DNA from 3 places in the Synechococcus sp. 65AY6A5 genome. Region 1 is predicted to be linked to each of the others. Evidence: predicted binding sites of a transcription regulator. Region 1 holds the regulator's gene; each other region holds the start of a gene.
The links. The regulator NtcA, encoded in region 1, controls nitrogen genes in cyanobacteria. The targets are predictions, from matches to a motif close to GTANCNNNNGNTAC.

Region 1 (2,268 bases):
CCTTGCCGCCAGAGACCTTGAAAATGGCCCAGGAGAGCGATGCTGTTTACTTGGCGGCAGTTGGCGACTTTAAGTACGACACCCTGCCGCGGGAGAAGCGCCCTGAGCGGGCTTTGTTGGGCTTGCGGGCGGGCCTGGGGCTGTTTGCCAACTTGCGCCCGGTGAAGATCTTTCCGCAACTGGTGCAGGCCTCTTCCCTCAAGCCGGAGGTGGTTGCCGGGATCGACCTGGTGGTGGTGCGGGAGCTCACCGGCGGCATCTACTTCGGCCAACCCAAAGGGATCTTCACAGATGCCAAGGGATCCCGGCGGGGTGTGAACACCATGGCCTACAGCGAGGCGGAGGTGGATCGCATTGCCCGTGTGGCTTTTGAACTGGCCCGCAAACGCCGGCGCAAGCTCTGCTCGGTGGATAAAGCCAATGTCCTGGAAGTGTCACAACTGTGGCGGGAGCGGGTTACCGCCATTGCGGCTGAGTACCCCGACGTGGAGCTGTCCCACCTGTACGTCGATAATGCTGCCATGCAGTTGGTGCGCTGGCCCAAGCAGTTTGACGTCATTCTCACGGAGAACCTCTTCGGGGATATCCTCTCCGACGAGGCGGCGATGCTGACCGGGTCCATCGGCATGTTGCCCTCTGCCTCTTTGGGATCCTCTGGCCCTGGGGTGTACGAACCCGTACACGGGTCAGCCCCAGATATTGCCGGACAAGACAAGGCCAACCCCATTGCCCAGGTGCTCTCCGGGGCAATGCTGCTGCGCTACTCCTTGGATCAGCCCCAGGCTGCCGACCGCATCGAACAGGCCGTCGAGGCGGTTTTGGCCCAGGGCTACCGCACTGCCGACATCTACTCTGAGGGGATGACCCTCGTCGGCTGTCGGGAAATGGGGGAAAAGATCTTGGCTGCTCTGGCCCAGCAGCAAGCCTCCCCCCAAGGATCGCTCTCAGCCCCTGGTGGTTGAGGGGAGGTTCCCTCGTCGCTGCCCTGCCCTGGTGGCACGGCTACTCCTCTCCCAGAGGGAGGGATTGTCCCGACTGGTAAATTCCTGGAAACGGCCCTAGGGGCAGCTTCTCCCCCTAGACAAAGCGATGGCCAAGCTGCATTGGGTCGTGGACGGTGATCTTTTTCTTGTGGATGGAAATGTAGTTCTTCTTGCGCAGCTCCCCCAACAGACGAGTGATGGTGACGCGAGTGGAGCCGATCGCTTCCGCAATGGCCTGGTGGGATAGCTTGAGATCGATGGTGACTCCATTGGGGCCGGGCACCCCGAAGTCGCGGCAGAGGATCAGTAGAAAGCTGACCAGACGGGATCCCATGTCGCGGTGGGCCAGCGTCTCGATCATCATCTCCGTCTGCAAGATGCGGGAAGACAGGCTCTTGAGGAGCAACATGGAGAGCTCAGCGTTCTCCCGCAAGGATTTTTCCACCTGTTCGATGGGCAGAGAGAGCAGCTCGACGCGGGTAAAGGCCACCGCGTGATAGAAGCGGTCGGAGCGCTGCCCCGTGATGAAGGAGAGCACCCCAAAGATGCTGTTTTCCCGCAGGAGAGCGACGGTAATTTCTTCCCCCATTTCGTAGACCCGCGAGAGCTTGACAGCTCCTTTCACCAAAAAGTAAACCCGCTCCGCCGGATCCCCAGGAAAGAAGATGGTCTTACCGCGCTCAAACGTTTCGATAACCGGAGGATGGTGAGGCCCTCCCAACTGTTTGAAGGCTGCAACCAGAGATTTTTCTGCAATGGCCACTGCCATATTCTTCAACCTTTTAAGGTCAGTTTATCCCTTAGAATCAACCCAACAAGATCAGCCAGGAGTGCCGGGGTTGAGCTGCCCGCTATTGACCCAAGCCACCCTTGACTCAAAAATGACCTCGGCGGCAAGATTATCCTAAGCTAAAAGACTCTGCTTGGATATCTTTGTAGCAGGAGCTACATCTTTGAAGTCTTGTCTCCTGTCCAAGATATGCCTCTAGCGCACTGTTTTGGGACGGTGCAGGCGGGAGGTGCGAGGAAAGTTATATGGGGATCGCGCAGGGTGGGGTTGCCGCCCCTTCTCAGCTAAGCCGTCAGCATTTCACGGTGCGGATGCCGGAGCCGGCCAATCACCTTTTGGAGGTGGAACTACAGATCCAAGAGGTGGATCCAGAAGTACCTCTGCAACTGCGGCTGCCGGTGTGGACGCCGGGATCCTACCTGGTGCGGGAATATGCCCGCCATGTGCAAGAGTTTCAGGCAGCAACGGAGCAAGGGATCCCTTTGGCCTGGCGGA
Region 2 (2,268 bases), 140 kb from region 1:
AGAAATTGTGCCCAGAGGCCAAAACGCGCTGGGATCCGCTTTCCAAGTCAATCGAGACAAGGCTGTTTTCCGGCTCTCCCTGGCGGCTGTGATCTTCCCGCACACAGAGGATGCGTCCACGCGCCCGATCCACCACCCCATCTGCATAGCGATAGGGGCCTGCTTCCGTCAGGGGCTGGGGATCTGAACCCGGCAGCAGGCGGTAGAGCCGTTGGTCAGCGAAGTTGCAAAAATACACTACCCCTGCCGACACCCAATAAGCTCCACCCCCATACTCATGCACTCGTGTCCGCACATTGAAAGGTGCCGGTGTCAGCTCCACCAGGATCCCGTCGGCAGAGCGCCGCATCAACACATTGCGCCCTTTTTCTTGCGGGCGACCCTCCGTCCAGTAGAGATCCCCCTGATCCCAAACCATCTGTCCCAAGCGCAGGGATCCCGTCACCACCAGGTCAGCGGTAATCGGGGATCGCCAAGATCCATAGCCGGCCTGCTGCACCATAAGCTGTTAACTCTCAACTAATTCTCGACCCCAGAACCCCTATTATGCCGGCAGCAAGGGATCCCTGCCTTTGCCTACAGCCTGTGGGGAAAGGGCTCGGATTCTGGGAAAAGGTATCCCGCGATACAATTCTCTCCGGGCTGAATGGGTTTGATGGAACACGTTAAGGCAACAGGGATGCACAACGCTTTCTCGACTGCAGGATTAGCCTTTTCCTCTGTTGATGTTGGGAAGGCATTCGGTGAAAGCCTCAGCCGACTGCAGTTGGGCAAATTTAACACATGGGCGAGGTGATGAGCTAAGTGCTTCCCTCTGTTGGCCGGGCTGCTGCAACAACTGGACTTCTTAATACCCTTTGCACTCACTTCGTTTCGGAGATCACCGATGGCTCTATCATTTAATCGTCGTCAAGTGCTGAAAATGGGCGCTCTGGCCGGAGCCGGGGCTGCCCTAGGGCCGCAGATCTGGGTGAAGCGATCCGTGCCCGCCTACGCCCAGGGAGAGACCATCCGCGTTGGCATTTTGCACTCCCTTAGCGGCACCATGGCCATTTCGGAAACCAGCGTGGTGGATGCGGAAAAGCTGGCCATCAAAGAGATCAATGCCGCCGGTGGGGTTTTGGGCAAGCAGATCGAGCCGATTATCGAGGATGGGGCTTCCGATTGGCCAACCTTTGCGGAGAAAGCCACCAAACTGATCGATGTGGACAAGGTGGCAACGGTGTTTGGATGCTGGACTTCGGCCAGTCGCAAAGCCGTGTTGCCGGTGTTTGAATCCAAGCAGCACCTGCTCTGGTATCCCGTGCAGTACGAAGGACAAGAGTGCTCCAAAAACATCTTCTACACCGGCGCTGCCCCCAACCAGCAGATCGAGCCTTCGGTGGAATGGCTGCTCAAGAACAAGGGCAAAGAGTTCTTCCTGGTGGGATCCGACTACGTGTTCCCCCGCACGGCCAACACCATCATCAAGGCCCAGTTGGAAGCCCTGGGGGGCAAGGTGGTGGGTGAAGACTATCTGCCTTTGGGCAACACAGAAGTTACTCCCATCATCAGCAAGATCCGGGCCGCTCTTCCCAATGGCGGTGTGATCTACAACAGCTTGAATGGCGACAGCAACGTGGCCTTTTTCAAACAACTGAAAGGGGCAGGGCTGGGGCCGGATCGTTATCCTTCCATGTCCGTCAGCATTGCCGAAGAAGAGGTGCAGGCCATTGGCCCCGAATTTTTGGAAGGGCACTTTGCCGCCTGGAACTACTTTATGACGGTGGATACGCCTGCCAACAAGAAGTTTGTGGAAGCTTTCAAGGCAGAATACGGCCAAAACCGCGTCACCAACGACCCGATGGAAGCCGCCTACATCATGGTTTACATCTGGAAGCAGGCGGCAGAAAAAGCGGGAACGGTGGAGATCGACGCCGTGCGGCAGGCAGCCTACGGCCAGACCTTCGATGCCCCTGAAGGCTTGGTAACCATGAACACCAATCACCACCTGACCAAGTATGTGCGGATCGGCCAGGTGCGCTCTGACGGTTTGTTTGATGTCATCTTTTCTACGGATGCCGTGGAGCCGCAGCCCTGGAACCAGTTTGTGGCAGAGACCAAGGGCTTTGCCTGCGATTGGTCAGATCCGGCCAAGGGCGGTCGCTACAAAGTCAGCTAGTCCTGGCCAGGGCTGGGATCCCTTGCCGTTTGGATAGGGTTGGGGATCCCGCCTAGATGCTCGGTTAGCCTCCCTAGTTTAGTTGGAAGGAGGATCCCCTGCCGATG
Region 3 (2,268 bases), 1.2 Mb from region 1:
CCGGTAGACCAGCAGCACCGCCTCGCACAGGGGAACTACATCGCGGGGATCCACCCAGACATCTAGGCCAATTGCCTCGGCGCAGCGGCGAGCAGAGAAAAAGCCGCCCACCAGGACGTTGAAGCCCAGGCGGCCATTTTTGAAGGCGGGCACAAAGGCCAGGTCGTTGATCTCGGCATGCACCGAGTTGTCGCGACAACCGCAGATGGCGATGTTGAACTTGCGCGGCAGGTTGCTGAAGGAAGGGTTGCCCTCGCCGTTGTTGGTGATCATGTCCTGCACTTTGCGGGTGAGGCCGCGCACGTCGATCAGCTCATCCGGGTCAATACCAGCCAGAGGGGATCCCGTGATGTTGCGCACGTTGTCCATGCCCGACTGGATGCTGGTCAGGCCTACCTCTTTCAGGTAGCCCAGGATCTGGGGCATTTCCTCGATGGGGATGCCCCGCAGTTGCAGGTTCTGCCGGGTGGTGATGTCGGCTACGCCCTGTTCTCCATAGGGGTGGATGATTGCGCCCAACATCCGCATTTGGCCGCTGGTTAGGATCCCATTGGGCAGGCGCAGCCGCAGCATGAACTGACCTGGGGTGCGCTTGCGAAAGAAGATCCCCAGCCACTTGAGGCGGTGATCCCGGTCGTCTTCAGGAATGTTCTCCCAACCCATCCGGGCAAACGCCTCCAGCTCGGCCTTGACCGCCAGCCCATCCTTTTCGCTTTTGAGGCGTTCAAATTGGTTCGCCATGATCGCTGCCGTGGGGTGAACACTAGCTACCCTAGCGATGACGAACCGTTAACTTTGGTATTGGCAGTTACACTTTGTAACAGGTTATGCAGTTTTGTCATTCTCGAATTGCGCTTTATGCATAAAGTCAGGCTTCCAGGAGCAGCAGACTCCTCTCTCCCCTTTGGGAAAGGGGCTGGGGGTGAGGAAAAGCTAGTTGAGAGGGTTGAAAGAGTTGAAAGGCTCCATCTGCCAGAGCAGACGGGGCGGGATCCCCAGCCCTTCCGTCAGGGGTGCGGGCCGTTGGGAAGTTTGGGGATCGCAGTCGTAGAGAGCGGTGGTGTAGCGGTAGCTGCGGGGGGGGCCACCGTTGAGGCGAATGCCGCTAATTTCAAAGGTGTAGTTGCGATTGGGCTGGATCGAACCCACGGAGTAGGTCAAAGTTTCCAGGCCAAAGGCGGGATCCCCCACGCGGAGATCTCCAACAGGCACCGGCTCGCCGCTGAGGGCATCGGTGATGCGGACTTGGGCTTGGCTGAGATCAGCCTTGCCGCCACGGCTGGGCACCGAGAAAGACCAGCGGTAGGCAGACAGGGGCTGGCCGGAAAACCCTTCTAGGCGGTAGAGGTAGCCGTCTTTCTCCGGGAAGGCGATGAACTCTGGATCTGGCACCGACTCGTCAAAACCGAAGATCCAGTTGGCGTTGGCCTGGGTCACCCGTCCAGCCCGTGGGTCAAAGACAATGCCGTAGGCCCCCTGGGCGTACTGAGGATACAGGTTCCAGCGGCGATGCCCCACATCCACAAAGTTTTCTCGACCTGGCTCGGCAAAATAGATGTCCACCTGCCGCGCCAACACCCGGCCTGGATCGGGGCCGTTCAGCTCTAGGATGGGCCCAACCGCCAGGTTGCTGAAGCGGGATCCCGCCTCCCCAGCAGGGGTAAAGCAGCGCCAAGAAGGGGGCGGCTGGTGGCTGAGGGCGCCATTGGCCACCTGCATCAGGGCCGCCTGCTGAGCGGCCTCCAAGAATTCGGGATTGAGCTTCACCGGCGGCAACTCGTGCAACAGCCGCAGAAAGTTGAGCCGATCCATCATCTTTTGGGCTGCTGCCGGGGTGAGGCGACCGGGATTGCAGGTGGCAGCCTGAGGCTGCTCGGCATAGATGGGGCCGGCAAAGCTGCGGGTCTGGCGATCCAACTGGCACAAGAAACCGGCGATGGGCAGCTCCCCTGCCGGAGGGGGCCCCACCGCAGTAAGGGATCCCTCCCCACCGCCGCAGGCTGCCAACAGAAAAAGGCAGAGCAGACTCAAAACCATCCCTGCCCAGACTTGCTGCAAACTGGGCAGCCGCTGCCAAGGCATGCAAGATCCTGTGGGCTTACCGACCAGCGGGGGTGGGAGTGGGCGTGAGGCTGGGGGGACTGACGGTGCTGCTGCTACCCTCGTCGCAGGCAGACAACAGTCCCAGGCACAGGAACAGGGCCAGAGCCCCCAAGAGCTGGCGGCTCACCTTGTTGAGTTGGAGTGCGGCCATCGCAACAAACCTCC

Region 2: the regulator NtcA is predicted to act here: its motif matches at 616-629, upstream of urtA (urea ABC transporter substrate-binding protein).
Region 3: the regulator NtcA is predicted to act here: its motif matches at 799-812, upstream of SYN65AY6A5_RS08230 (ferredoxin--nitrite reductase).

What each region holds. Positions count from the first base shown of each region.
Region 1 is NZ_AXUW01000001.1:565,334-567,601, reverse strand. Features, by position in the region: gene leuB (3-isopropylmalate dehydrogenase) at 1-962, shown strand, start outside; gene ntcA (global nitrogen regulator NtcA) at 1,078-1,752, opposite strand; gene SYN65AY6A5_RS02560 (PDZ domain-containing protein) at 2,019-2,268, shown strand, end outside.
Region 2 is NZ_AXUW01000001.1:427,700-429,967, forward strand. Features, by position in the region: gene SYN65AY6A5_RS01960 (S9 family peptidase) at 1-502, opposite strand, end outside; gene urtA (urea ABC transporter substrate-binding protein) at 887-2,161, shown strand; gene urtB (urea ABC transporter permease subunit UrtB) at 2,266-2,268, shown strand, end outside.
Region 3 is NZ_AXUW01000001.1:1,724,720-1,726,987, forward strand. Features, by position in the region: gene SYN65AY6A5_RS08230 (ferredoxin--nitrite reductase) at 1-741, opposite strand, end outside; gene SYN65AY6A5_RS08235 (CAP domain-containing protein) at 934-2,082, opposite strand; gene SYN65AY6A5_RS14035 (hypothetical protein) at 2,099-2,254, opposite strand.